4 regions of the Permianibacter fluminis genome follow, and region 3 is predicted to be linked to each of the others. Evidence: predicted binding sites of a transcription regulator. Region 3 holds the regulator's gene; each other region holds the start of a gene.

Region 1 (7,564 bases), 1.1 Mb from region 3:
TCATTGAATGCCGACGCCAGCTGACCAATCTCGTCTTCACTGGCGACCGGCAGGCGCCGGGTCAGATCGCCACCGCCTTTGGCGATTTCCTGCAGTGTCTCGGTGACGCCCTTGATTGGCCGCGCCAATGCCCGCGCCGTCATCGCGACCAGGAACAGCGCCACGGCCGCCACCGCCAGCGCAATCACCAATTGGATCACGGTCGCCGAATCATTGGCGCTGTTCAGTTCGGCATTGAGTTTTTCCGCTTCCGCCATCACCACCGGCGTCGGTACCCGGATCAGCATCTGCCACTGGCTGTGGCCGTCGGCCAGCGGTAACGGAATCATGGCCTCGACATCATCACCGTCGTTGAAGCGGACATCGATCTGGCTCTGGCTCAAGCGTGATTGCGCGCCACCCGCCCAGGGCTCGCTGAGTGCGCTGAGTTTCTTGCCGATGTTGTCGGCATTGCCGCTGTCGGCCACGACCACACCAATGCTCGACAACAGCATGGTCCGGCCGGCGCCGCCATACATGGCGCTGTTGGCACTGTTTGCCATCTCTTTCAACGCCACCAGCGAGTAATCGATGCCGGCAACGCCAACCGCTTTGCCGGCGCGCAGAATCGGCACGGTTGCCGAGCTCATCAGCGTCGGCACACCATCGACATCATCGACATAAGGTTCAACGAAGCAGCCGGTTTTTTCCTTGAGTGCGCAAGTTACCCAGAGATTACCGGGCAGGCCGTTGTCGCCGAGCGCGGTGTCGTTCAGATCTTCTTCCGTCATCGCCTCCGGCACGATCTCGCCAGCCTGGTTGTAGGCCCAGTAAATCGACACCCGGCCGGCTTCATTGCTGGCCAATTCTGCTCGCCCGCCGAACTGGCTGTCGCGGCCATCGAAACCATTTGGCTCAAACACCAGCCACACGCCCAGCGCCTTCGGCATGGCCCGTTGCAATTGCTCGGTCAGTTTCATGATCTGTTCACGGCCGGCGGCCGGGCTGATCAGATTGCCGCGCACATCGTCACCAATCGAGGCAGCCGCCACGCCGACCGCGCGCGAAAAATGGTAGGCATCTTCCAACTGGCGGATCATGTCGTGTCCGGACTTGTCAGCCGCCAGGCTCAGTTGCTGACGCGCCGCCGACTGGCTCAGCTCGCTGGTGCGGTCGCGGACCAGATCCTGCGCTTTGCCGGAGGCCCAGAGCCCGGCCAGCAGCATCACCAGCAACGCCGCCAACAAGCCGATGCCGTTGAGCACCAGCAACTTCTTTTCTATCGATCGGAACTGCATTGCCACTGCCTCGCGTCACGCTGCCAATAACCATAAGTGTAGTGGGCGTATCGGCGGCTGGCGGGCAGACTTGAGCGAAAGCGGCTGCAACGGCATCAGCTACAGCAGCAACAGCCGAGTTGGCACAAAGGCCATCGACAAAAGATTGGCGCGAACGCCATGAGCGCCACGGACGGCAGCGGTGACAGCGGTCTTGCGGGTTTGAAACCCACAGCCCGGTCTGCGGCTGAATTTATGGCTTGGTCGATAACTTGGTCTGCGGACTGCCCTGCAAATCGACCTGCAACTTGGCTTGCTGCCAGAGCTGTTCCAAGCGGTCTGGCCCCAAATCGGCGACAGCCTCGCCTTGTTGACGCGCCAATTGTTCGACCAATCGAAACCGGCGACTGAACTTGTCGGTCGCCCGGCGCAGCGCCGCTTCACTGTTCAGCTGCAGATGCCGCGACAGATTGACGCAGGTGAACAGCAGATCGCCAAATTCGTCTTCCATCGCGTCAGCGTCGCCGGCGGCCCGGGCCGCCGCCAATTCGTCCAATTCTTCATGCAGCTTGCTGACCACGGCATCGGCGTCCGGCCAATCGAAGCCGGCGCTGGCGGCCCGCTTCTGGATTTTCTGTGACCGCGCCAAGGCCGGCAGCGCCAAGGGCACATCATCGAGCAGGCTTGGCTCGGTGCCGGAACCGGTCTGTTTGCTGGCGCGTTCTTCGGCCTTGCGCTGCTCCCATTGCCGATGCAGCTCAGCATGGGAAACGTATTGCCCGTCGGCGAACACATGTGGATGCCGGCGCAGCAATTTGTCCGACATGGCCTGCGCCACGTCAGCAAAACCAAACCGCCCCTGCTCGCTGGCCATCTGGCAATAGAACACCACCTGGAACAACAGATCGCCGAGCTCGCCTTTCAGCTCGGTGAAATCTTCGCGGGCAATCGCGTCAGCCACTTCGTAGGCTTCTTCCAGCGTGTAAGGCGCGATGGTGGCAAAGGTCTGCTCACGATCCCAGGGACAGCCCTTATCGGGATCACGCAGCGTCGCCATCAGTTGCAGCAGCTGGCTTAGCGCCGCTTCGGCGGTCTTTGTTTTGCTTTCTTCAGTCATCGCGCAATCGCTCTTGCTCAGCCATCATTGCGTCGGCGCACCGACAGCACGCTCGGCAGCTTGGCAATCTGTGACACCAGTCGACCGAGCGCATCGGCATCGCGCACTTCCACTTCCAGACCAATGCTGGTGATGCCGGTGCGTTTGTTGACGTGGGTGGTCAGGCCGACCACGTTGATTTTTTCGTTGGCGACCAGCGACGTCACATCGCGCAGCAAGCCTTGCCGATCGGTGGCCTCAATCGCCAAATCCACCTGATACAGCGCCGAGGCATCGCTCTGCCACTGGACATCGACCACCCGCTCCTGTCGATCCTCACGCGCGCGCAGCATGTGAGCACAATCGGCCCGGTGAATGGCAATGCCGCGGCCTTGAGTGATGTAACCGAGAATGGCGTCACCGGGCACCGGCCGGCAGCAGCCGGCCGAATGGGTCATCAGATTGCCGATTCCCTGCACTGAAATTGCACCGCTGGCCTCCCGCTCGCTCGGCGCCCGCACCACCGGCTTGATTTCGGTGCTTGGTTCGGCCTGCGGCATATGCAGCGCCAGCAGCGAATTGATCGCCTGCACCACCCCAATTTCGCCAGCACCGATATTGCCGTACAAATCCTCGACGCTGTGCAAATTGAACCGCTCGGCCAGCGGCAACAGCTCGGCTTTCGACAGGCCGTGTCGCGCCAGCTCCTTGTCCAGCAACTCGCGACCTTCGGCAATATTCTGCTCGCGATTCTGCTGGCGGAAATAGGTCTGGATTTTCAGCCGTGCCCGCTGTGAATGGACATAGCCCAGATGCGGATTGAGCCAGTCGCGCGACGGCACGCCCTCCTTCGCGGTCAGGATCTGCACTTGCTCGCCGGTTTGCAGCACATAAGTCAGCGGAACAATGCGGCCGTTGACCTTGGCGCCGCGACAGCGATGGCCGACCGAGGTGTGCACATGATAGGCAAAATCGATCGGCGTTGAGCCCGCCGGCAAATCGACAATGCTGCCATCCGGGGTGAACACATACACCCGATCCTCGACGACTTCGTGACGAAACTCTTCCAGCAGCGCATTCGAATCGGCGACTTCTTCCTGCCACTCGACCAATTGCCGCAGCCAGGCGATCTTGCCTTCGTGCCCGGCGTCGGCACCAGCCGCCGCCCCTTCCTTGTAACGCCAGTGCGCGGCGACACCAAGCTCCGACTCCTGATGCATCTGGAAGGTACGGATCTGCACCTCCAGCGCCTTGCCTTCCGGACCAATCACCGCCGTGTGCAGCGAGCGATAGCCGTTCTCTTTCGGCGTGGCAATGTAATCGTCGAACTCTTTCGGAATGTGTTGCCAGAGCGAATGCACGATACCGAGAGTGGCATAGCAATCGCGAATTTCCGGCACCAACACCCGTACGGCGCGGACGTCATAAATCTCGTCGAAGCCGACGCCCTTGCGCTCCATCTTGCGCCAGATGGAATAGATATGTTTGACCCGACCGCTGACCTCGCCCTTGATGCCGGACTTTTCCAGCTCGCTTTCAATCCGCTTGATGACGTCGCGAATGTATTGCTCGCGCGCCAGCCGTTTCTCGTGCAACTGCCCGGCAATGCCCTTGTACTGCTGTGGCTGCAAATAGCGGAACGCCAGATCTTCCAATTCCCACTTCAGCTGGCCAATGCCCAACCGGTTGGCCAGCGGCGCAAACACCTCGCGGGTTTCTTCGGCGATGCGGCGCTGAGTGCTCTCGTCCTTTTCCTTGACCGCACGCAGCAGATAAATCCGCTCGGCCAGTTTAATCAGCACGATGCGGGTGTCATCGACCATTGCAATCAGCATTTTGCGCAGATTGTCGCCCTGCGATGCCGACAGCTTGTTGCCTTGTTTGCTGGCCTGCAGGCTGCGGATGGCATCCATCCGCAACGCCCCGCGCGCCAGCTTGGCCACTTCCTTGCCAAGCTTGTCCTCGACCGTTTCCAGTTTCAGATCGCCGGCTTGCAGGCTCGGATAGATCAGCGCCGCGGTCAGCGTCTGGGTATCCAAATTCAGCCCGGCGAGAATTTCCGCCATCGCCAAGCCCTGCTCGAAACAGGAAATGCCGAGCTCGGTCAGGCAATCCCAATGCTGCTCGATCACCAGATCCAGCGCGGTTTCGAGCTGCTTCATTTGCTCGGGTTCGCGCTGAACGTTGATTCGGTTGAGCCATGAGCTCAGATCGATGGCGCCATCGGGGGTGAGGGGGAATTCTTCGCGGACTTTGACCATTTATTGGCTTTCCGTTATTCGGTTTTCATAGCGAGACGCGGCATGCTTCCGTTCGTCCTGAGCTTGTCGAAGGATGAACGGCTGCTGTGGATCGTCTTACGCTCGCGTTCGAAAACCGACCGACAATTCGAGGGCCGAGAGTGCCGGGTCTCGCCCCGGCGGGCGAGTAACTTTCTTTGACGCAAAGAAAGTTACCAAAGAAACATGCCCGGCTCCGAGCCGTGCTACGCACGGTTCCCTGCGCTGCTCAAGGTCTGGTGGCGGCTGCGGAACTCGCGCTACGCGCTCAGACAGTCCTCGCCGACAACTCCACCAGACCTCTCCGCTGCTCGGCTCGTCGAACGGGCGAGAGTCAAAAAACTAAATCTACCTATTCTCCACATTCCAATCGCTTACTGGTTGAAACTGGTCGCTTCCTTCGCTCTTTTCAAAAGCACAGCCTATAGGAGAATCAAGAAGGCTAATTATGCTCTGATCATAGTTGGCAATTGTATTGACATCATAAATTTCAATGTTGTCGGGATTATCTACGTACTCATCAGATTCAAATCCTGACATGAAACGCCAACCGCTATCGAGTCTGTTATCGGGAGACTCCCTATACATGAAACGAACAGGGTGTCCATCGACGGTAATCATGTCTGAAGCAAAGCAAGCACCATAACCTTGGACAATAGGGCGTATGAGATCTTTAGTTAGCTTGTATTTTTTCATTATTTTTATCTGCAATTCCGCTCGAACGAAGTAACAAAGCAAGCTAGAACCGGGGCCCCAATCGCGCCAGCCGCTGGGCACGTGACAGTGGCCGGGTGCGCCGGCACGGATAGCCGGCGCAGCACTGATAAGGCAGGAAGCCGCATCAGTGCGTGCCCGTAGCCAATGGCACGTGAACAGCGGGCGGACTCACCGAAGCAACCCAACCACTACTGGCGCGTCTGGGGCGTGTTTCTTTGCTCACTTTCTTTGCACGAGCAAAGAAAGTTAGGCGCCCGCCGGTGCGCGAACCGGCAAACCTGCCGACTATTCTGCTGTCGAAACAGCTAGAGAGGATTTCCCGGCAACACCCCCACCCTAGCCCTCCCCCTTACAGGGGAGGGAACAATCAAACCAAATCAAACACCGCTATCGACTCGACATGCGTCGTATGCGGAAACATATCCATCACACCGGCTTTGGCCAGCTTGTAACCGAGCTTGGTCAACTCACCGGCATCACGCGCCAGCGTTGCCGGATTGCATGAAACGTACACCACGCGTTTGGCTTTGAAGCGGGCCAGTTCACGGACCACTTCCAGCGCGCCAGAGCGCGGTGGATCGATCAGAATCTTGTCGAAGCCTTCGCCGACCCAAGGCTGGGCCGGCAGATTCTTGGCCAAGTCGGCCCCGTAAAAACTGACATTGGTCAAGCTGTTGTGGGCGGCGTTTTCGATGCCGCGTTTGACCATGCTCGCTTCGCCTTCGACGCCGACCACTTCGCGCGCTTTGGTCGCCAGCGGCAGGGTGAAGTTGCCGAGGCCGCAGAACAGATCCAGCACTCGCTCATGCGGCTGGACATCGAGCAGATCGATCGCCAGCTTCACCATCCGGCGGTTGATACCGGCGTTGACTTGAGTGAAGTCGGTCGGGTGAAACTGCAGTTCAACACCAAAATCGGGCAAGCGGTATGACAAGCGGTCATGACCATCTGCCGGCCAGACTTTGCGGACCGTGTCCGGGCCACCGGACTGCAGGTAGAGATCGAGGTCATAGGTCTGGGCGAAGGCCATCAGCGCGGCGCTGTCGCTGTCGCTGAGCGGCTGCAGATGGCGAATACCGAGCGAGGCGCGATCATCACCGACGGCGACTTCGATTTGCGGCAGTGCGCTGCGGCAATCGAGTTGCGAGATCAGCTCGCGCAGCACCGGAATCAGCGTGCCGACTTTCGGGTGCAGGACATGGCATTCATTGATCGCAGCGAGAAAGCTGGAGCGCTTTTCCCGGAAGCCGACCAGCGCGCCGCCTTTTTTTTCGACGTATTTGACCCCGAGCCGGGCCTTGCGCCGGTAACCCCAGACCTCGCTGGTCAGCGCCGGCAGGCGCTCCTCGACAGTGACATTGCCAAAATGCGCCAGCTGTTCAAACAGCACTCGTTCCTTGTCCCGGATCTGGGCATCGCTGCTGATGTGCTGCGACGAGCAGCCACCGCAGACGATGGCATGCGGGCAGCGCGGCTCGACCCGATCAGCCGACGGCTGCTCGATTTTGATGGCAAGACCTTCATCGAATTTGCCGTGCCGGGCGGTGTACTGGAATTGCACCGTTTCGCCGGGCAGCGAGTTATCGATGAAAATGGTTTTGCCATCGAGATGGGTGACACCACGGCCATCGTGGGCGAGGTTTTCTATCACCACGGTCGGGGTTTCAGTGGGCAAGGGTTTGCGTTTCTTGATCATCTATCTTCTGCTTGATTGATTGGTGCAAAGGGTTTTTAAAAAGGTTTGGGGAGTGGAGGCCGGCAGCGAGTGCAACGTCGACGGCATCCTCTCCCCTGCCCCTCTCCCACAGGCTGAGAGAGGCATATCAGGACGGCCAGGCCGCCAGAAATTCATCAAAATGCGTTTTTTGTTCCTGCGCCAGATAGGCACGCAATTTCTGTTGTTCCGTGTGCAATTGATTGGGATCGAGCCGGCCGCGCATTTGTTCATAGCGCAGATACACCAGATAGGTATTCAGCACATCGGTTTCGCAGTAATCGCGAATGGCTTTCAGCTGCCCGGCCTTGAACGCATCCCAGACCTTGGCGCCGCTCATGCCCATCTTGCCGGGGTAACCAAGCAGCGTCGCCACATCATCCAGCGGCGCCACGGCCCGGCCTTGGTACATGGCCAGCACATCCATCAGATCGGTGTGCCGATCGTGATAACGGTTCAAATAATTGTTCCAGCGAAAGGCGCTGTCCGTTTCGCCGGTTTC
Region 2 (7,564 bases), 920 kb from region 3:
CGCGAGCGACCCACACACCGAGGTCAGCGGCGAACGCAGTTCATGGCTGACCATCGCGACGAATTCGGTGCGGAGCGTATCGAAGTCACGCATCCGATTCAGTTGTTGCCGCAGCTTCAACAAATGCTCCACCTGACGCGCCAAGGCCTGCAGGCTGTGCAATTGCTGCGCGGTCAGCTGGTGCGGTTCGTGGTGTATGACGCAGAGCGTACCGAGTTTGTGTTCACCATCGAGTGACAGCGGCACCCCGGCATAGAAAACAACGTCAGGTGCGCCGGTGGTCAGCGGATTGTCGTGAAAGCGTTGGTCGGCGCGGGCATCCTCGACCACCATGGGCTGGTCACCGAGAATCACATGGGCGCAAAAGGCAAATTCGCGCGGCGTTTCCCGTGCGGCCAAGCCGTGATGCGATTTGAACCATTGCCGATCCTGATCGATCAGGCTGACCAGCGCGATGGGCACACCGGCGATCTGGGCGGCAATCGCGGTCAGATCGTCATACGCCTGCTCTTCCAGTGAATCCAGAATATTGAGTTCGCGCAGGACGCGCAGTCGTTCGGATTCATTGGTGGGGAGCGGGGCTGAAATCATGCTGTCTCGTCGAAGCCGGATTCAAAATGGGCCATGCGTGAAAGTCAGTCTAGCAGTCATTCCGACCCGCCGTGACCTTCGGCACGGTCCGCGACCACGGTCTGCAAATGGCGCATGAAGGCATCGACCAACACCGAGCGATACGCCTTGCGGTGCCGGACCAGATGCCAGCGCGTCTGCAGCGGAAAGCCGATTACCGGCAGGCGTACCAGACCGTCGGCATCGGCCGCGGCAAGCGCATGACGCGAGACGATGCCAAGCCCGAGCCCGCCCGCAACGGCCTGCTTGATCGCTTCGTTGCTGCCGAGCTCCATGCGGATGCGCGGGGCAAAATCATGGCCGGCAAAAAACTGATCACAGGCGATACGGGTGCCGGAACCGGGCTCGCGCAAAATGAACGGTTCATCCTGCAGCGCGCCCAGCAGCAATTGCCGACCCGCCAGGGCATGGCCGGTTGGCGCAATCAGGTCCAGCGGATTGTCGAGAATCGGCGTCTGTTCGATCGGCATGTTCTGCGGTGGCGCACTCATGATGTAGACATCATCAAGCTGCTCGCCGAGTCGCTGGAGAATGCGGTCGCGGTTGGCCACTTCCAGCGCAATCTCAACGCCCGGGTAGGCCTGACAAAAGCTGCCGAGCCAGCGCGGCAAAAAGTATTTGGCGGTGCTGACAATCGCGACACGGAGCCGGCCCTGACGCAGACCGCGCAAATCGGCGAGCTCGGCCTGCACGGCTTCCCAGCGCTGGAACATGTCGACCGCCGCCCGCTGCAGTACGTTTCCGGCCGGCGTCAGCACCAGCTTGCGGCCACGGTTGTCGAACAGCGGCTCGCCGATGCTGTCGGCCAGCGCCTTCAATTGCATCGACACCGTCGGCTGGGTCACGTGCAGCCTGCGCGCCGCCTCGCTGATGCCGCCGTATTCGGCCACCGCCTTGAACAGCTCCAGTTGGCGCAGGGTCACATGCAGGCTCATCGCTTATCCATAACCTATTCACTATTGATTAAATAAGAATAATCGATTTTTACTTATTTGACCGCGTCCGTACCATGCCGCCCCGTTTGCCCCGTCAACGGAGACCGTCATGTCTGCCCTGCTCGACCCCGTCATTCTGTTCTTTGTCCTCGGCCTGTTGGCCGGGGTGGTCGGTTCGAAACTGGACGTGCCCTCGGCCATCGTCCGCTTCCTGTCCATCTACCTGCTGATGGCCATCGGCCTGAAAGGCGGCATTGCGCTCGCCGAGGCCGGGCTCAGCAAGCCGGTGCTGGTGACGCTGGCCGGCGCCATGCTGCTGGCCTTTGCCATTCCCCTGCTCGCGCACCAGATCGTCAAGCGTCTGACCGACCCGTACAACGCGGCTGCACTTGCCGCGACCTATGGCTCGGTGAGCGCAGTGACCTTCATCACCGCCAACCAATTCCTCGGCTATGCCGGCGTACCGTTCGGCGGTCACATGACGGTGGCGTTGGTGGTGATGGAAACCCCGGCGGTGATCATGGGTCTGTGGCTGGCAACCCGGACGCGGCACCAGCTCGGCCACAGTGAAGCGAGTGCCGCGCATGCGCATACGCCACTCGGCATGTTGCGCGAATGCCTGACCGATGGCGGTCAGGTGATTCTGCTCGGCAGCCTGGTGATTGGTTTCGTGGTTGGCCCGACTGGCGCCGAACCGCTGCTGCCGCTGATCAAATGGTTGTTCAAAGGCCTGCTGGCGATTTTCCTGCTCGACATGGGCTGGCAAGTAGCGCAGCACCTGCCGAACGCGCGCAAACAATCACCATGGCTGCTGATTTACGCGGTTGTCGCGCCCATGCTGCACGCGCTGCTCGCGATTGGTTTTGCCTGGGCGACCGGCATGAGCATCGGCGATGCCACCCTGCTCGCCGTGCTCGCTGCCAGCGCTTCCTACATCGTGGTGCCGGCAGTCGTGCGCGATGCGATTCCGGAAGCGAGCCCGGCGGTGTTTCTTGGCATGTCACTCGGCGTGACCTTTCCGTTCAATATCCTGATTGGCATACCGCTGTATTACGGCATGGCGAGTGCAGTGTTGGGCTGAAGCGGCAACTCAAACAAAAACAGTGTAATGATTGCCTGTCTGATCCCCCTCCTTGTCAAGGGCGAAGCAGGGTGAAGCTCAGTGCAGATGCACTGAGCGCCTGCGAAGCGCCAAGCCCTCTGGGATTGGCTGGGCGGGGTTAGGGGTGGTTGAGTGAAGATCGCAAATGATGTCCGAGTACTGGGAGCATTGGACACTTTGCGGACATGAACTAATCGGGTCGTACAACGGACCGCCAAGTGCGCTGAGTTGAACCACCCCCAGCCCCTCCTTGACAAGGAGGGGAGCAATACACAACCCGATCTGTAACGCGTAAAGCCCTGGCTACATTGCTAATCACCTCTCGGCGCCAACAACGGCGCCGCATCGCCCGCCAGCAACTGACCAATGCGCTGGCACCAATGCGGCAAATCAAATGCTTGCTGGTGCACCCAGTCATCGTTGAACAGCGTATGCGCGTAGCGCTCGCCGCTGTCGCAGATCAGCGTCACTACCGAGCCGGTTTCGCCGCGTGCGCGCATCTGCTGCATCAGCTCCAGTGCAGCAATGAATTGGGTGCCGGTCGAGCCACCGACGCGCCGATCCAGCAGCCGCTCCAGCTCACGCACCGCCGCGACGCTGGCAGCGTCCGGCACTTTCACCATGTGGTCGATGAGCTGCGGCATAAACGAAGGCTCACAGCGCGGCCGACCAATGCCCTCGATGCGTGAAGGTTCGGTGCAGGTCAGCGTGCGGCGTTGCTGCTGCCAGCACGCATAAAACACCGAGTGCTCCGGATCGGCGACGCAAAGTTCGGTGTCGTGCCGGCGGTAACGCAGGTAGCGACCGAGCGTGGCGGAGGTACCTCCCGTGCCGGCACTGCACACCAGCCAGCGCGGCAACGGGTGCGGCTCGCGCTGCATCTGCTGAAAAATGGCTTCGGCGATATTGTTGTTGCTGCGCCAATCGGTCACCCGTTCGGCGTTGCTGAATTGATCCAGATAGTGGCCTTTGCGCTCGCTGGCAATGCGGGTGGCGTCGGCATAGACCTGCGCCGGCGACTCGACAAAATGACAGCTGCCACCATAGAAATGAATCGCCCGCACTTTTTCGGGCGAGGTGGTTCGCGGCATCACCGCGACAAACGGCAAACCCAACAGCCGGGCAAAATACGCCTCCGAAACGGCGGTGTTGCCGCTAGAGGCTTCAACCAAGGTGGTGTCGGCGTGGATGTCGCCGTTGCACAAACCAAACAGCAGCAGCGACCGCGCCAGCCGATGCTTCAATGAACCACTCGGATGAGTCGATTCGTCCTTGAAGTACAAATCAATGCTGGGAAAACCGGGCAACGGCAGCGGGATCAAATGGGTATCGGCGGAGCGTTGAAAGTCCGCCTCGATGCGCTCGATCGCTTGCGCCACCCAGAGTCGCTGCGCGGCCCTCACGCCACCCCCAGCTGGCTCAGTTCACGCTCGATTTTGTCCAGCTCTTCAACCGCGACCCGGGTGATCTCGGCCTGCACCTCGGCATTCTCCAATTCAATGGCCTGCTCACCAAAATCGGCCGACAAGCCCTTGCTGTAATCGGCCTTGATGGCCGCGATACGCTTTTGCAATTCGTCACGGCGTTTGATCAGGTATTCGATGCGCTGATTGCGATCTGGCATGGCAGCAACTCCAAAGAGGACGACTCTGACGTTGACTGTAGGCAATGCCGGCGATTCCGGGGCTGATCCGGATCATATTCCCGGTCAAATCCTTCGCCTTCGTACCAATTATCGCGGCAACGGGCTGGCCTGAGTTCCACGCAAACGGCTTGCCGGTCGGCAAAAGCTTGCCGGTACGGTCGCCGCGTCAGCGCAGGAGTCAAACCAAATCAATGCCTTAACGGCATGAACGCGCCAAGTGCGAGCTGGTCCCGTTATTGCTCCAGTAGCAACGCCCGCCGACCGCTGGACAACAGTTTTGCTCGGCGCGGCCGATACCCTGTCAGCCCCGTGTGCGGCGCAGGGAGTTGCCGGCACGTGTCCGTCACTGGATTGGCAACAGCAGCCGTTTCGCCATCACGCTTGAACGGCCGCCGTCATTGCTACACCGCGCAGTCGAGCCGTCGCGCCAGACAGGGAGAACCGCATGAATTTGTCGACTCTGCTCGGATTCGGCCTCGGCCTGATTCTGATCGGGCTGGTCATTGCGCTGACCGCGCACGATGCCCGCGCCTATTTCGACGGCGCCAGCTTGCTGGTGGTAATCGGCGGCACTATCGCTGCCACTCTGGTTTCCTACCCAATGGCGGAAGTGCGCCGCGTGCTGCTGTCGCTGCGTCGGGCCATGCACGAAGAAAAACTCGCGCCCGGGCGCGCCATCGACGAACTGGTCGAAATGGCCAAGCACTGGAACCGTGGCGATGCCCGCGAAGTGGAAAACCGTTTGCAGCACAGCCGCAACGGCTTCCTGCGCACCGGCGTGCAACTGCTGCTCGACAAGGCCCCGCCGGAAGATGTGATGACGCTGCTGCAATGGCGTATCGCCCGCCTAAAAGCCAAAGAGCGCGCCGAGGCGCAGATTTTTCGCTCGATGGCCGCATTCGCGCCAGCGTTCGGCATGGTCGGCACGCTGCTGGGCCTTATCAACATGCTGCAGATCATGGCTGACCGCAATCTGATGGAGATCGGCGCCAACATGGCGCTGGCCCTGATCACCACGTTCTATGGTTTGCTGCTCGCCAATCTGGTGTTCAAACCGGTCGCAATCAAACTGGAGCGGCACACCGAACAGAGGGTGATGCTGATGACCATGGTGATGGAAGGCATTTCGCTGCTGTCGCAACGGCGCAGCCCGGCCGTGCTGCGCGAAACTTTGCAATCGTTTATCTATCACTACGACAACGAACTCGATGCACCGCCGCTGGAAGCTGACGAACCGGATTTCAATGAGGCTCCCGCCAACCGCGTTCGCACCCGACAAGCGGGCGCTTTGATTTAACACTGACGCCCCCTGCGAAGGGGGAGGCCGGAAGGGGGTGATTTCCGTGTCGAATCACCCGCCTTAACCGACATCAGTGAGCTGAACGTTTGTTTTGCACGCCCAGCCCGAATTGATTTCGAAATGAGCACACCAACATGAACGATGGTCATAAATTCGCCCACCTCTCCGCCCTGCACCAGCTCTATGCCATCGAGCACAGCGAAGAGCCGGAAGAAAACTGGGTGCTGTCCTATCTGGATGTGTTCGCGCTGATCGCCACGCTGTTCATCGTGCTGACCGTATTGGCGCAACTGAAACTGGAACAGCAAGTCGCCGAGAACCAGCAGCAGAAAAAGGAGCTGCAACAAAGCCAGCAATCCGTCAGCGCGCTTACTGAACAAATCAGCGCGCTGACTGCGCCCGCCACCGATGCCGCCATCGCCGTGTTGCCGGCAACGCGGCCAACCAGCTCATCGGAAAGCCTGCCGGAATCCCTGACCCGGTTGTTGGCTGAACAGAATTGGGGGGATCAAATCGCCATCAAGGCCCATGATGATTACACCGAACTGCAAATTCGCGATCGGGTACTGTTCACCAGCGCCGCCGCCGAACTGTTGCCGGAGGGCCAGTCCTTGCTGAACCGGCTGGTGCCACTGCTTGGCAAAACGCACGGCACCATTTACATCGAAGGCCACACCGACAATCAACCCATCGACACGCCGCGCTTTCACTCCAATTGGGAGCTCGCCGCTGCGCGCGCCACGAACGTGCTGCAATTCTTCGCCGACCATGGCATTCCCGGCGCCCGTCTGCGTGCCGTCAGTGTCGCCGATACTGCCCCCGTCGCCAGCAACGCCGACGAGGCTGGTCGCGCACAAAACCGGCGGGTGAGCTTGCTGATACGGCAGAACGAATCGAGTCCGGTGCAGGTTGCGACTCGCTGAGCGGGGCAGGTCAGGTCAGGTCAGGTCAGGTCAGGTCAGGTCAGGTCGGGACAGGACAGGACAGGACAGGACAGTGCAAAATGTACGGCTTTCTTTGACAGCAATAACCAAGTGGTGGGACGTACAAGCAGGCGTTGCTTGAAATGAGTTTTGAGCGGGAGGGCGCTAATTTAATGTACTTGGATCAATACAGTTCGATTCAAGGTTCTATTGACGTTGCTGGCATAATGCCCAAGGCCTTGATGGCGACATCCATCCGTGCCACCACGGACTCATCAACGGTCTTGCGCGAATACAGGATGTAAACCGGGTCTTCATGCAACAAATCCGGCAACTGATACAGCGCCTGCTGGTCCGCCGCCTCCAGCCGTGACGGCCACACTTCATCACCCAATAGCAAATCGCCGCGCTTGCCGACCAGCAAGCGTACGCCCTGACTGAACTGCTTGAATTCGATCACCTTGTTCGGCTGTTTCTGCAGTCCTTCGTAATACGTGCCAAACCAGCCTTGACCCGGGCCAATCAACCGCCAGCCCTCGTCGATCAATTGCGGTGCGGTTTTACCCTGTACCCGCGTCTTGTCCGCCACCCGCGCCCAAACCCGGATTCGCTCCGTCCGGTACGGCAAGGAAAAATAGCCGAACGCTTCCCGCTCAGGCACCTTGCTCGCACCGATCACAAGATCAATCTCGCCGTTGCGCAGCATCTCCATCCGTCGCGGCAACGTCACCCGATGATTGGACAGGATGACCTCAATCTGGCAACGCGCCTTGTCTGCTACCCGCATCAAAAACAGATCGTCCTCGTCCGGCACGGAATCATGATTGCGAATCACCCGCAGCGGCGCCCCGCACGATTCCTTCTCGGCCGCCCCAGCAACCATCGGAGACAGTAAAACCAGCAATACGATCGCAAGCCGACTCAACGCCAAACCTCACCTGCTGCCCACAGACAGCGCCAACATTTGCGCAGTGCATGGAGACTAATGTAGCGCAGAACACCGCGGTGAACTGCCCAGCAATACCGAAT
Region 3 (7,564 bases):
ATGTAGTTGCTGGCGTCGCTGTCGCCGCGACCACCGGCGCTTTGCCTTTGCCGTGCAGCGAATCGAGCAGCGCGTCGAATTCCTGATCCGAAATATCGCCAGAACCGGCACTTGCAGCCGGCGCCGTTGCCGCCGGCTTGCTTGCCGGTGCCGCGGCTTTGCTGCCCTGCAACTCGTCCAGCAGGCTTTCAAATTCGGCGTCGGTAATGTCACCGCTTGCCGCCGGTTTGGCCGCCGCAGCGGGTGCCGGAGCTGATGCCGCTACCGGCGCAGGTGCCGGTGCAGGCTCAGCCGCCGCGACCGGTGCCGCTTCGGCCGTCATTTTGCCTTCGGCACAGGCGTGCAGCGCTTCGAGAAAAGCCGGATCCGCAGGAACCGGTTCATTGCCGCCGCGCACTTCATCAAACATGCGGTTGACCACGTCCAGTACCTGCAGCACCTGGTCCATGATCTGGGCGTTGGCGCGCAGCTCTTGATTACGTAGCTTGTCAAAAATGTTTTCGCCGAGGTGGCACACTTCGACCAGCGCGGTCAGTTTCAGAAACCCGGCGCCACCTTTGACCGTATGAAAGCCGCGGAAGATCGCATTGAGCAACGGCAGATCATCCGGACTGCGCTCCAGCTTGACCAATTGCTCCGACAACAGCTCCAGAATCTCGCCGGCCTCGACCAGAAAGTCCTGGAGAATTTCCTCATCAGCATCAAGGGCCATCGTGTTCCGCCTGTAACCTGGAAATGGTGGTTGGACACTATGCAGAGTGCTTTCCGGCGCCGGTGAGACAAAGCGAAAGCCGCAACGAGGTTGAATTCCTCGTGAGGCGACTCTTTTGCAAAAAAAGCCGCAACGCTGTATCACCAAGTCCGGAAGGCGCTATGCATTGTGTAGCGACCGACCAACTCTCCAAACTTATTTGCAATCGTCGTGACTCAGAAAGTCAGACGCACATCTAACAATCACTTTGAGCGCCAATCGCCGTTTCCAGGTTAAAAGCCCAGACTGGATAACAGGGCATCGACATCGTCTTGCCCATGCACAGCATCCTGGCGCGTTTTGTCTATGATCGGGCCTTCCACACCCTTGGTCACTTCCGGTTTACCGGGTTCGCTCGCCGCTGACGCCATTTCGGTCATGCTGCCGAACATCTTGACCAACTCGACCAGACTGCCTTCGACGTCGTGCACCAGACTGATCACGCGCCGGATCACCTGTCCGGTCAGATCCTGATAATCCTGCGCCAGCATCACGTCATTGAGCGTGTGCTGGACATCGCTTAACTGCTTTTCCGTGCCTTCGAAATGCGCGACCAGATCGTCACACAGAATGCGGAATTCACCGGGCTGCATTTCCCGGCGCAGCAGCTTCTGCATCTTGCCGCGAAATTCGCTGGCTTGATGATTGAGCTGAGTCACCAGCGGCATGCAACGCTCGAGGCCATCCATGGTGCGGTTGGCCGCCTGCTCGGTCATCGTGATCACATAGTTGAGCCGCTCACGGGCATCCGGGATGTCGTGAGCGGCAAAACTGGTGATCTTGTTGTCGAGCTGAAAGCTGATCAGCGCTTCGTGCAATTGCCGGGTCAGCTTGCCGATTTCCGAAAACAGATTGACGTCCCGTTCACCGCGCATCTGGTCGAGCAATGACTGGGCGGCATCGTGTTGGCCCGACTCCAGCAATTGCACCAGCTCTTTGGCTTGTCCTAACACTTTCTGGCTCCACTGCTCATTATTGTCGGTGTCCATGCCACTGCTCCCGGGCTCAGCCACTGCTGCCGTGCCCCGCCGGGCTTAGCCAATCCGCTCGAAAATCTTGTTGATCTTTTCTTCCAGGGTTTGGGCGGTAAACGGTTTGACGATGTAACCATTGACGCCCGACTGCGCCGCTTCGACGATTTGTTCACGCTTGGCTTCAGCGGTCACCATCAACACCGGCAAGGTATTGAGATTGGGATCGGCGCGGACAGTCTTGAGCAAATCAATGCCCTGCATGCCCGGCATATTCCAGTCGGTGATCAGAAAGTCGAAGTTACCGTTCTGCAGCATCGGCAGTGCGGTAGCACCATCATCGGCTTCCGAGGTATTGGTGAACCCCAGATCGCGCAACAGGTTCTTGATGATGCGTCTCATGGTCGAGAAATCGTCGACGATGAGAATCTTCATGTTTTTGTCATACGCCATTAATCTGCCCTCAAATACTGAAAATTCTTATGCTGATACGACTTGGCGTCAGTTCCAGTCACGCAATTTGCCACGCAGCCGGGCCATGGCCTGGTTGCTGATCTGGCAGACCCGCGACTCGCTGACCCCCAAGACGGCCCCGATTTCCTTCAGGTTCATTTCCTCATCATAGTATAGCGCGAGTACCAGTCTCTCCCGCTCCGGCAGCTGGCTGATGGCAGCGGCCAAATCCTTGCGGAACGCCTCGTCATGAACCCCTTCCTGCGGACCGGCGAGATGAACCCCTTCCTGCTGCGCCAATAAATCGTCAGTCAGGCCGACATCATCAAAACCATAGACCGCCCCGCCGCTGCTGTCGGCCAGCAGCTGTTGAAATTCGTGCAGGCTGATCTGCATTTCCGCGGCGATTTCGGCATCGCGCGCATCCCGGCCAAGCCGCTGCTCAACCGCCTTGGTGGCCTCGGCAATGCGCCGGCCATTGCGATGGACCGAGCGCGGCAGCCAGTCGTTGCGACGCACCTCGTCCAGCATGGCGCCACGGATGCGGATGCCAACAAAGGTCTCAAAGCTGGCGCCCTTGCTGAAATCGTATTTGCGCGACGCCTCCAGCAAGCCGATCATGCCGGCCTGCATCAGGTCGTCGAGTTGCACATTTGCCGGCAAGCGAGCCAGCAAATGGTGGGCAATGCGTTTGACCAGTGGCGCGTACTGGTTAAGCAATTCCTCGGGGGATTGGGCAGTTTCGTACATGGCCTTCGCATAGTGGGCTGGTGCGTACATCAGCTACCCGTTTCTGACAGTGCCGCCTGGTTGGACATCTGCACCAGGCGCTCCATGAAAAATTCGATGTGGCCACCGGGCGTTTGCGGCAGGGGCCAGCTTTCCACTTTCTTGACCAGTTGCCGGTAGGCCAGCGCCGCCGGCGAACGCGGAAACGCATCGACCACCGGTCGCTGTTTGCGGATGGCCTTGCGCACGTTTTCGTCAAACGGAATGGCGCCGATGTAATCGAGCGTCACATCCAGATACTTGTCGGTGACCCGGGTCAGCTTGGCGTACAGATCGCGACCTTCCTGCGGACTGCGGACCATGTTGGCGAGCAGACGGAACCGCGCCATTTTGTGGTCGCGGTTCAGGATCTTCATCAGCGCATAGGCGTCGGTCAGCGAGGTCGGCTCGTCACAGACCACGAACAAGACATCCTGCGAAGCCTGGGTAAAACTGATCACGGTGTCGGAAATGCCGGCCGCGGTATCGATCAACAAATAATCAATCTGGTGGCCGATTTGGCTAAACGCCCGAATCAGTCCGGCGTGTTCGGCCGGGCTCAGCTGCGCCATGGCCTGGGTGCCACTGGAAGCCGGCACAATCTTGATGCCACCGGGGCCATCGAGCAGGATGTCCGGAATGTCGCATTCGCCGCTGATCACATGAGACAGATTGCGGCCGGCATGCAAACCGAGCATCACGTCGATGTTGGCCAGACCGAGGTCAGCATCCAGCACCATGACCGCATGGCCCTGCTCGGCCAGCGCGACCGCCAGATTGACCGTGACGCTGGTCTTGCCGACGCCGCCCTTTCCGCCGGTAACCGAAATCACCTTGACCGGCCGTGCCTGTATCATCCGCCGTAACCCCGAGGCCTGGTCCAGGCCCTGTTTGAAATCAAATGCCAGCATGGGCGGTCACCTTGGCTGGGTTGGCCGCCACCTGAGCCGCCAACCCCCGGCCGACCGGAAGTTCTTGCGCCATCAGCCATTCGTCCGGGCCGTCGCGGAATTGTTCGGCCAGCTTCAGCGCCCGGTCGACCAGTTGGGCACCGCGCAAGGACCGCAGATCCTCCGGCACCCGCTGGCCGTCACAGCTCGCCATCAGCGGCAGCCGGCTCTCCAGCAGTACCGTCAGGACCGCACCCAGCGACGTGGTTTCATCCAGTTTAGTCAAGATTGCGCCATGCACACGGCGCTGACCGAATTGCTTGACGCTTTCCTGCAAAATCGCCCGTTGTGCGGTCGCCGACAGCACCAGAACCTGTTTGACCGGGTAACGGGCGCTGGCCAGTGCGGCCAGTTGCTCGGCCAGTCGGGCATCGCGCTGGCTCATGCCGGCGGTGTCGATCAGGATCAGCCGGCGGTCGACAAAACTGTCGAGCGCGCTTTGCAAACTGGCGGCACTGTCGGCGGTGCGCACCGCGCAGCCAATCAATCGTGCATAGGTCGCCAGCTGATCGTGACCGGCAATACGGAAACTGTCGGTGCTAATCAGGGCAACGCTGCCGGCGCCGTGACGCAGGGCAAATCGCGCTGCCAGTTTGGCAATGGTCGTGGTCTTGCCAACGCCGGTGGCACCAACAAAGGCATAAATGCCGCCTTGATCGAGCATGGCGTCATCGCTGTTGACGATATCGCGGGCGATCGCCGCATAGGCCGTTGCCAACGCCTGTTCGACATCACGGCCTTCGGCACTGGCATACACCTCGCGCAGCCGCGGTGACAGCTCCAGCGCGGCCAACCGTTTGGTCAGCATCGCGCGCAGCGGCTGCCGCTGCTTCAAATCGCGCCAAGCGAGACCCTGCAATTGCTCCTGCATCAAACCGCGCAACTGCCGGACTTCTTCCTGCAGATCACGCAAGCCTGCCGGCGCGGCATTTGGACCCGGCCAATCGGCCTGCAAGTCTTGACGCTCATTGTGCTGAAGGCCGGCTTGCTGGCTGCGTGGCGCGTTTGGCATCTGATCAGTGTCAGCACCGTCCGGGCGGCGCGCTTTTTCGGCAGACGTCGCAGCGCGGGCAACCATCGCTTCGTGGTCAGCGTCGAACCGGGTCATACGCCGACTGGCAGCGGTCTTGGTCTGGCCTGCCGGTGCAGACTGAAATTTCCGACCGGCATCTTTTGCCGGCAGTTGGCGATTGCGTTCGGTGCGGCTACGCTCGCGCGGCGGCACGGCAACTTCGGCGGCGTGAGCATCGTCCGATGCTTGCGCGGATTGCCGCTCTGCCAACTCAAGAAAGGCTTCAAATGGTGTCTTCTTGCTGGTCGCTTGTGCCTTGTCAGCGGCTGGCGCACGCTTTGCTGCGGCCGGCGCAAGGGATTCGGTCATCGTTTCAGATGCCCCATCAGAGGACGCGCTATTGCGCGCATCAACGCTGCGCGGAACCGCTGTGCTCAACACCGACGGGTCGTAATCAATGGCGGCCAGCAACTCGACGCCACCGCCAATCCGGCGGCTCGACAAAATCGCCGCATCCGGGCCCAGCTCGCGGCTGACTTCAGCCAGCGCATTGCGCATGTCTTTGGCAAAAAAGCGGCGAATTTGCATGTTCCTGTACTCCATTAAACACTATGGCAAACGGCGGGCGTCAGCCCACTGTCGCGACAATTTTCACTTGCTTGTTTTCCGGAATTTCTTGATACGACAGCACGTGCATGCCGGGACTGACAAAGCGGGCAAAGCGCGCCAGTGTTGGCCGCAAACCGGGCGAAGTCAGCAATACCGAGGGTTGCCCGGACATCTCCTGACGCTGACCGGCATCAAGCAGGGATCGCTGCAACCGTTCGGCGAGACCCGGCTCGATGGCACCTTCATCGCCAGCAATCTGCAGTGATTTCTGCAGCAATTGCTCCAGTGACGGCTCCAGCGTAATCACCGGCAATTCCGCCGCCAAACCGTTGATGTTCTGCACGATCAGCCGAGCCAGCGCGACTCGGCAGGCGCCGGTCAACGCGACCGTATCCTGGGTGCGGCCGGCATGTTCGATCAGTGTTTCGGCGATGGTGCGCAAATCGCGGATCGGTACCTGTTCGCGCAGCAGGTTCTGCAGCACGCGCACGACAATCGACAGCGGCAGCGCCTGCGGCGTCAGTTGCTCAACGAGTTTCGGCGCCGATTTCGCCAGCTGCTTCAACAGCTGCTCGACTTCTTCATGGCCGAGCAATTCCGAGGCATGGGTTTGCAGAATCTGCGACAGATGCGTTGCGACCACGGTCGAGGCATCGACCACGGTATAGCCGAGCGCTTGCGCGTGCTCGCGGGTATTGCGATCGATCCAGACTGCAGGCAAACCGAACGCGGGATCTTTGGTGGTGGTGCCTTGCAGATCACCGAAGACCTGGCCGGGATTGATCGCCAGTTCGCGGTCGACAAAAATATCGGCTTCGCCGATGTTGACACCCATCAGCGTGATGCGATACCCGCTTGGCGGCAGATCCAGGTTGTCGCGGATGTGCACTGGCGGCACCAGAAATCCCAGATCCTGCGACAGCTTTTTCCGCACGCCTTTGATGCGGGCCATCAGCTTGCCGTCTTGCGCCTTATCGACCAACGGAATCAGACGATAACCCACTTCCAGCCCAATCGGATCCACCTGGGCAACATCATCCCAACCCAGTTCCTTGAGCTCGGGCGCGGTGGCGACCGGCGCCGGCTGCGCCGCCGCAACGCGCGCCATCAGCGCGGCTTGCGCGGCTTTTTTCTTGACCCTGCGCGCCAGCAAAACGCAGCCAACACCGAGGAACAAAAACGCCAGATGCGGCATGCCGGGCACCAGGCCCATCGTGATCAGGACATAACCGGTAATCTCCAGTGCCTTCGGCTCGCGGAACAGTTGCGACATCATCTGTGCCGCCATGTCCTGCGTACTGTTTTGCCGGGTCACCATGATGGCCGCCGAGGTCGACAGCAACAGCGCCGGAATTTGTGCGACCAAGCCATCGCCGATGGTCAGCAAGGCGTAGAAACGAGCGGCGTCGGCAAATGACAAATCGTGCTGCAAGGTGCCGATGGCGATGCCACCCAGCAGGTTGATGAACAGCACCAGAATGCCGGCGACGGCATCACCGCGGACAAACTTGGAAGCACCGTCCATTGCCCCGTAGAAATCGGCTTCCTGGGCCACTTCGGCACGCCGGGTACGGGCTTCATCCTGATTGATGAGGCCGGCATTCAGATCGGCATCGATTGCCATCTGTTTGCCCGGCATGGCGTCCAAGGTAAACCGGGCGCTGACTTCCGAAATGCGGCCGGCACCTTTGGTGATCACGACAAAGTTGATGATGATGAAGATGGCAAACACGACGATGCCGACGGCGTAATTGCCGCCGACCAGCACCGAGCCAAAGGCTTCGATCACCGCACCGGCCGCCGCCGGACCGTGGTGGCCTTCCATCAGCACCACCCGGGTCGAACCTACGTTGAGCGCCAGGCGCATCAGCGTCGTAACCAGCAGCACAGTCGGAAACGCGGCGAAATCCAGCGGCCGCAGCACATAGACCGATACCAGCATCACGATCAGCGCCATCGCGATGTTGAACGAGAACAGTACGTCCAATGCCAGTGTCGGCAATGGCAGGGTCATCATCGCCAGAATGAGCAGCACCACCGCCGGCGTACC
Region 4 (7,564 bases), 2.9 Mb from region 3:
CCCTGGGTGCCTTGCTGGATGCTGGCAATCATCTGCTCGATTTCCCGGGTCGAGGCTTGCGTGCGCTGGGCCAGCGCGCGCACTTCATCGGCCACCACTGAAAAACCGCGGCCCTGCTCGCCGGCGCGCGCCGCTTCGATGGCGGCGTTCAGCGCCAGCAGGTTGGTTTGATCGGCAATGCCGCGAATGACATCGAGCACCCGGCCGATATCACTGGCCTGCTGCGCCAGCGTCTTGATCGATTCACTGGTCTGGACCACGTTGCCGGCGAGCTGATCAATCGCCTGCGCGGTATCGCGTACCTGTTTGCGTCCCGCGGCCGCGGTGCCTTCGGTTGCCCGCGAGGTATCGGAGGTGTGGTTGGCATTGCGCGCCACCTCATCCACCGCTGCCGACATTTCGGTCACGGCCGTGGCCGCCATTTGAATTTCATCATTCTGGCGCTGAATGCCTTTGCTGGCGCCATCGGTCACCGCATGCAACTCTTCTGCGGCCGAGGCCAGTTGCACCGCCGAGCCCTGAATCTGCTGCATGGTTTCACGCAGGCTGGCCTGCATGCGTTGCAATGCTGATTGCACCCGGGTCAGCTCGTCGTTGCCATCGACGCCGATGCTGTGAGTCAAATCGCCGTCGGCCACGCGTTCGGCCGCTTTCACCACCAGATCCAGCGGACCGGTCACACTGCTGCTGAGCAATTTGGCGGTCAGCACGGTGAAAATCAGTGCCGACACCAGCAGCACGATGACCGTCCAGCGCGCGGCGCTGGCCGTGTCATCGGCGGCAATGCCGGCCGCCTTGGCGCCATCGCTGTTGTAATCGACCATCATCGCCAGATGCTTGGCCAGCGCCGTATATGCTTGCTCCGAATCGCCAAGGCCCTTGCTCAGCGCCGCTTCGTGCTGGCCACCGGAGATCGCGGTAAAAACCGCATCGGCACTCGTTTGATAGCTTTGCGCCAGACGCCGGTACTCATCGAAATTGCGCCGATCGACGTCATCGATGATGGTGTCGTCGTAGGCTTTTTCCGGTTGCCGCAGACTGGTCCGGATCTGGTTGACCTCATCGCGCTGGTGCTGCTGATCACTGACCGCGCTGGACAGCAGTGCGCGCAGCTCGTCGGCTCTGGATTGCGCGTGTACGGACTGAATCTCGCCGAGCGCCTTGGTGCCCAGCAGCCAGACATCGCGCGTCTCGACCAAGGCATCCTGGATTTTGCTCATCTGGACCAGGGCCACGATGCCGAGCAACACCATCGCTGCCGTCAACAGACCAAAGCCGACCACATTGCGTTGGCCGACCGAATAATTGCGCATGCTCATTGTTTTTCTCCGCCGCCGAACTGGGCCTCTGTCGGCCGCTTAACACTAGCAGTCTTTTCCGCGAGCGCTGTTGACAGGCTATCGGCGCCGTGCCGGCTGACTTGAATGGCGAACGGGATAGCCTGCGCGGGCGGCAAAATCTTGCCGCCTTGAATCAACGGTCTCGGCGCCCGGCAGATTGAAGTGGATGGATGGCAGCGGGTGGCGGCTGGATGATGGGCTCGGTGACGGCCTCGATGACGGGCTCGGTGCGAACGGCGATGCCAGGAGCACTCGACCGCGATGAATCATCAATCCGAAGCGTACAGCCCGGCGCTGGCAGCGGCGTCATCGATGATCAGCCGATCACGGCCCTCGCGCTTGGCGCGATAAAGCGCCGCATCGGCCCGGGCCAGCGCCCGCTCGATGGTTTCCGGCGGTGTCACTGTGACCGCGCCCATGCTCAGCGTCAGGGTCGTGGCGTTGTCGGTTTGTGGCACCGCTTTCAGGCGCTCGGCAATGCGCTGACAGACACTGGTCGCTGCCGCCGGTGTTGTCGCCGGCAGCAACAGGGCAAACTCGTCGCCACCGAGTCGGCCGAACACATCACCGGCACGCAGGTTGGCCTGCACGGTCATCGCCAGTTGCTGCAGCGCCTGATCACCGCTGGCGTGACCGTGGTTGTCATTGATGCGTTTGAAGTGATCGAGATCGAACATCACCAAAGTCGCGGCAGCTTGCCGGGCACTGGTTTGCACCGCTTGCCAGGCCAAGGCCAGAAAATGGCTGCGACTGGCCGCGCCAGTCAGGGAATCAAATTGCGCCAGCTGGCGCAGTTGCTGCTGGGTCCGGACCAGCTCCTGCTCGGTGCGCTCAAAGGTCAGCACGAGAAACAGGCACAGCGTCAACACCACCGCGACGGCATTCCAGGCCATGCGCAGCAGCGCCGAGGCATCTTCAAAAAAAATCTCGTGGCCCGGCTCCAGAAAGAAACTGACAAAGGCGCGGTAGGTGAACAAGGCCGCCACGCCGAGCAGCACCAGCGCGTAAGCGCGCAGCGTGGCGTTGCGACGGCCGTCGCGCAGCCACATCAGCAGTGCCAGCAGATACAGATGGGCTGCGGCATACAACAGCGAGAACACGCCAACCTGCTGACCGGCCGTCGTGGTCAACACCGGCAGCAGCAACAGGGTCAGCAAACTGAGCGCCAGCAGACTGACATCCCAGCGCAATGACAGGCGCAATTGCTGCTGATAAAACCGGCGAAACCCCAGCGCAATCAAAAATGGCGCCGCCACCAGCAGTTGGCTGGCCAGCGGCCGGGCCAGACTCCAGACATCTTTCAAGGCAAACACGGCCAGGCCGGCAAGATAAGCCAGCATCGCCAGTGTCCAGAAACCAAAACCGGGGTACACGCGCCGACTGGCTCGGACATAGAGCATGACCGTTGCGGCCGTGGTCACGACGGCTGCCGCCAAAATCAGAACCGCACGAGCACTGAGATCCATGAGCCGACAACGTGATTCAGTTCACATAATTGCCGCAGAGCATACCCGAGTGCCGCCACCGTCAACATGGCTGTACAAAATTCGACAAATCCGCTGCACAAGGACACAAAGTGAGTGGTGCCTTGAAAAGCAAAACGCCCACCAGGTGGTGGGCGTTTTGGTACGACTTTGTAAAGTCCTTCTTGGTAAAGCTGCGGTGGCGGCTTACCAGGTCAGCTTCACGGTGTACTTGCCATTGGTGGCGCCAGTGCCACCGCTGTAGTACTTGACCCGGACGTAACGAACCGAGGCCGCCGTGGTGCTGTTGGTGTTGCTGGCGGTATCGACCGCACCGCTGCCATTTTCACTGGCGGCGACCTGGGTACCACTGCTGTTGTAGATGTACAGATCGTAGTCCGAGCTGGTGTTCGGTGTCAGCGTCGCGGTCAGCGTGGCGCCGGCCGGCAGCGTGACTTTGAAGTAATCGCTGTCAGTGCTGCTGCCCATGTTGCCGCTCATCGTCGTGCCGCTGGTGCTGACGCTGTTGGCCGCTGCCGTGCTGTCATTCGGCTCGACTTCGCTGCTGCCACCGCCGCCACCGCCGGTGCTGTACGACGCGGTGATGGTGACGCCCGAAAACGTCGAGTAGGCGCTCAGCAGAGCGTAGTAAGTGCCGGTCGACGGCGCGGCAATCGTGCAGCTCTCGGCACTGGTGCTACCTTCCGACTTGCAGTCATTCGACGACGAGGTCGGCGCGCTACCAAACTTGACGTACAGATCGGCATCGCCGCTGCCACCGGTGGTGACGAACTTCAGATTGCTGGCGCCAGCCGGCACGTCAATCTTGTAGTTCAGGCCCGAACCGGCCGCTGCACCCTGGCTACCGAGCGCAACGCCGTTGCTCAGCGTGGTGGTCGTCCCGCCACCGCCACCGCCGCACGCGGTGCCGGTAACACCGACCGCCGTCAGTGAGGCTTTGACGTCCGTGGCCGAATAGCCCAGATCGATCGCCGCTTTGCAGACGCCATCACCGGCCTGCTGGAAGGTGCTGCTGGAAGTCCAGTAGTTGTTGTTGGCGCGGTAATAGACTTCGAAGGCTTTCTTGACGTTCCAGCCCGCCGTGGTGGCCAGCCGGTAGAACGCGTGGTTGTACACGCCCGAGCTGTAGTGCACGTCCATGCCGCTGGTGTAATTGGCCACGTTCTTGATGGAGCGGCCATCGCAAGTCGGATCATCCATGCAGCGCATTTGACCCGAAGTCTTCTTGATCATCGAACCGATTTTCCAGTCGACGTTGCCGCCAACGTAGTAAATCGCCGCCATGCCGGCGATGTCCGAGAACGATTCGTTCAAGCCACCCGACTGCCCGCTGTAGGCGAGATTCGAGCGCGCTTCGGTAACACCGTGCGAAATTTCGTGACCGACCACATCCATCGAGACCAGCGGGTGGAAGCTGCTGCCATCGCCATAGGCCATGGTGCAATTCGACCAGAACGCGTTGTCGAGGCCGCTGTCGTAGTGACCGTACTGACGCAGCGTACCCGAGCAATGCGGATGCGGCGCGACGTTGAACCAGGTCTTGTACATCTCAACGGTTTTGGCGCCGTTGAACAGGATGTCGTTCAGCACGCCGTAGCCGCCGTTGACGGTGGCTTCGACGAAACGGTTGGCGGTCGTGGTGCAGGAAAACGATACCGGCGTGGTGCTGCTGGTGCTGGTGCCGTTGTTGGCGTTCATCACCCGGGTCGCGGTATTGCTCATCGAGCAGGTGCTACCGCTTTTGGTGACCATGGTGGCGCCGGCCAAACCGGTACCGCTGGTGCTGTGCTCGATCTGACCCATGCGGGCGTTGCCGCCGGGGCCGGAACCGGCTTCTTCGGTTTGCAGGTTGTCGTACTGGAACAGCACTTTGCCAGTGTTGGCATCGATGAACATCACCGGTTGTTTCGGCAGCTGGCCTTTTTTGCCTTTGCTGAAGAACGTCACCCGATAGGCCAGGCTGGCGCGGCCGTCATCGCCCTGGAAAATCATCAGTTCCGGTGCTTTCTCGTGCTCAACCGCCGGCAGCACTTGCGCTTGCTTCAAGGCATTGCGACCACCAACTTGCGGCTTCAGACCGAAAAAGGCTTGTTTGGCGCGGAGGCTGACAGCCTTGCCATCAAGCCGCGGCGTCACGCTGGTCACGTCGCGACCGAGGTTTTGGTACACGGTGCCGGAGACGAAAGTGAAAATACCGTTCTTGTCGCGGGTCGCGGTGTATTCCGCGCCCCAGACCGGCAGGCCACGGAAGGTTTGTTGACCGCGCTCAAGCCGCTCACCGCCGCCCAAGTTACGATCTGCCTTCAGCGCAAACGACTCGTCGCGGGCCAGCAGCGCGGTCATCGCGTTGCCGCCGCCGGACTTGGCCATGGCGGTCGAGGTTTGGCCGACGACATTGTTGCTGGCGAGGGTGTCGAGACTGAGCTCGACTCGGTCGGCAGACCAAGCCGGCGCACTGGCCGCCAGGGCCAGAGCGATGGCGGCTGCCATCTTGTTGTTCATGACTGACATTGCAGTGTTTCCCCGATGTTGTGTTGTAGGGTGCCCTGGGCCTCTCGGGTTGAGAGAACCGGGTTGACGCCAGCCTGCCGACGACATGCGACCAAAACCGACGCAGCCCAACCCAACGCCTACAACGCAAAGACGGGGGAAACGGAACCAATCCAGCCAGTATCAGCTGCATGCCCTTCCTTGGCGCAGTTGCTGGCAGTCGGCCTCCGCCTCCGGGTTATCTCCCGGTATGGCGAACCTCCATGACCGCTGCCGGGGGGCGAAACTAGGCCTGCTGGGGAGGTCAAAATGAGAACTGCGTCACATTGCTACGGTAAGATGACAACACCACCACAAAGCGATACATCTGCTGCGCTGCGCCATCGGCAGGGCCGTGGCGACCCGAGGGGCAGGCATTGCCCTCCTATATAAGACACATGTGCAATTAAGGAAGCTGGCGGGAAAACGGGAAAGCTTTTGCCCTGACCGGCGCGTTCAGCGAAAATAGCGCGCTTTTTCGCCAGCCCCCTGCGCCAGCTCATCGCCCCCGCTGCGCCGAGCCAAACTGAGACGCCCCTGATGCCCAGTCGTTTTGAGAAGGCCAATGCCATCCGTGCATTGGCAATGGACGCCGTTCAGAAAGCCAAATCCGGTCACCCCGGCATGCCAATGGGCATGGCAGATATCGCCGAAGTGCTGTGGAGCGACGCGCTCCGGCACAATCCCCAAAACCCGAACTGGCCGAACCGCGATCGCTTCGTGATCTCGAACGGTCACGGCTCGATGCTGCAGTACGCACTGCTGCACCTGAGTGGTTATGACGTCTCGCTCGATGATCTGAAAAATTTCCGCCAGCTGCATTCGAAAACGCCGGGCCATCCGGAATACGGTTACACGCCGGGCATTGAAACCACCACCGGCCCGCTCGGTCAGGGTCTGGCCAACGCGGTTGGCATGGCCGTTGCCGAAAAAATGCTGGCCGCGCAGTTCAACCGCGACGGCCACGCCATCGTCGATCACCACACTTATGTCTTCCTCGGCGACGGCTGCCTGATGGAAGGCATCTCGCATGAAGTGGCGTCACTGGCCGGCACCCTCGGCTTGGGCAAATTGATCTGCTTTTATGACGACAACGGCATTTCGATCGATGGCCATGTCGAAGGCTGGTTCACCGACGACACGCCGAAACGCTTCGAAGCTTACGGTTGGCAAGTGATCCCGAATGTCGACGGTCACGATGCCGACGAAATTCAAATGGCGCTGGCCACCGCGCGCGCCGAAACCAGCAAGCCGACGCTGATCTGCTGCAAGACCGTGATCGGTTTTGGCGCGCCGACCAAAGCCGGCAAAGAAGAATGTCACGGCGCGCCGCTCGGTGATGCCGAAATCGCCGGCGCCCGCGAGCAATTGAAGTGGCCGCACGCGGCGTTTGAAATTCCGTCCGCCATTTACGCCGCCTGGGATGCAAAAGAAAAAGGCCAGAAACTGGAAAGCGACTGGAACCATTGCTTTGCCGCCTATGCGAAAGCCCATCCGGACCTCGCTGCCGAATTCAGCCGTCGCATCAAGGGCGAGCTGCCAGCCGATTTCAGCGCCAAGGCCGATGCCTGGATCGCCGAAACCAACAGCAAAGCGGCCACCATTGCCTCGCGCAAAGCCAGCGAGAACAGCATCAACGCGCTGGCGCCGCACCTGCCGGAATTGCTCGGCGGCTCGGCCGATCTGGCCGGCTCCAACCTGACCATCTGGAAAGGCTCGAAAGGCGTCAGCAACGAAGATGCCAGCGGCAACTATCTGTATTACGGCGTCCGCGAATTCGGCATGAGCGCGATCATGAACGGCATCGCGCTGCATGGCGGTTTCATTCCGTATGGCGGTACGTTCCTGATTTTCATGGAATACGCCCGCAACGCCGTGCGCATGGCCGCGCTGATGAAACAGCGTTCCATTTTCGTTTATACCCACGACTCGATTGGCCTCGGAGAAGACGGCCCGACGCATCAGCCCATCGAGCAAATGGCCAATCTGCGCGGCACCCCGAACATGAGCCTGTGGCGGCCCTGCGACGCGGTTGAGTCAGCGGTAGCGTGGAAAGAAGCCTTGCTGCACAAGCATGGCCCGAGCGCACTGGTGTTCTCGCGCCAGAACCTGCCACATCAAACCCGGAACGACAGCCAGCTCAGCAATATCGCGCGCGGTGGCTATACCTTGAGCGATTGCGAAGGAACACCGGAGTTGATCCTGATCGCT

What was found. Region 3 encodes FliA, which starts transcription of late flagellar genes. Its sites were predicted from a motif close to CTAAAGTTTNNNNNNNNNNNGCCGNTAA; they were not measured.
Region 1: a site for FliA is predicted at 1,325-1,352, ahead of HPT27_RS08540 (methyl-accepting chemotaxis protein). Genes of this name have one in related genera too.
Region 2: a site for FliA is predicted at 4,582-4,609, ahead of HPT27_RS09375 (motility protein A). Genes of this name have one in related genera too.
Region 4: a site for FliA is predicted at 1,398-1,425, ahead of HPT27_RS00940 (methyl-accepting chemotaxis protein). Genes of this name have one in related genera too.

What each region holds. Positions count from the first base shown of each region.
Region 1 covers NZ_JABMEG010000001.1:1,982,308-1,989,871, reverse strand. Annotated here, with positions in the region: gene HPT27_RS08540 (methyl-accepting chemotaxis protein) at 1-1,277, opposite strand, end outside; gene mazG (nucleoside triphosphate pyrophosphohydrolase) at 1,510-2,373, opposite strand; gene relA (GTP diphosphokinase) at 2,391-4,613, opposite strand; gene HPT27_RS08525 (DUF2185 domain-containing protein) at 4,980-5,327, opposite strand; gene rlmD (23S rRNA (uracil(1939)-C(5))-methyltransferase RlmD) at 5,716-7,044, opposite strand; gene HPT27_RS08515 (3'-5' exonuclease) at 7,172-7,564, opposite strand, start outside.
Region 2 covers NZ_JABMEG010000001.1:2,153,317-2,160,880, reverse strand. Annotated here, with positions in the region: gene HPT27_RS09400 (GAF domain-containing sensor histidine kinase) at 1-591, opposite strand, end outside; gene HPT27_RS09395 (LysR family transcriptional regulator) at 648-1,565, opposite strand; gene HPT27_RS09390 (sodium-dependent bicarbonate transport family permease) at 1,675-2,646, shown strand; gene HPT27_RS09385 (PLP-dependent cysteine synthase family protein) at 2,979-4,070, opposite strand; gene HPT27_RS09380 (hypothetical protein) at 4,067-4,291, opposite strand; gene HPT27_RS09375 (motility protein A) at 4,758-5,609, shown strand; gene HPT27_RS09370 (OmpA/MotB family protein) at 5,747-6,535, shown strand; gene HPT27_RS09365 (substrate-binding periplasmic protein) at 6,735-7,370, opposite strand.
Region 3 covers NZ_JABMEG010000001.1:3,076,880-3,084,443, forward strand. Annotated here, with positions in the region: gene HPT27_RS13370 (chemotaxis protein CheA) at 1-712, opposite strand, end outside; gene HPT27_RS13375 (protein phosphatase CheZ) at 985-1,740, opposite strand; gene cheY (chemotaxis response regulator CheY) at 1,786-2,157, opposite strand; gene HPT27_RS13385 (RNA polymerase sigma factor FliA) at 2,224-2,925, opposite strand; gene HPT27_RS13390 (MinD/ParA family protein) at 2,955-3,800, opposite strand; gene flhF (flagellar biosynthesis protein FlhF) at 3,841-5,493, opposite strand; gene flhA (flagellar biosynthesis protein FlhA) at 5,534-7,564, opposite strand, start outside.
Region 4 covers NZ_JABMEG010000001.1:205,261-212,824, forward strand. Annotated here, with positions in the region: gene HPT27_RS00940 (methyl-accepting chemotaxis protein) at 1-1,319, opposite strand, end outside; gene HPT27_RS00945 (GGDEF domain-containing protein) at 1,610-2,806, opposite strand; gene HPT27_RS00950 (M4 family metallopeptidase) at 3,011-5,335, opposite strand; gene tkt (transketolase) at 5,894-7,564, shown strand, end outside.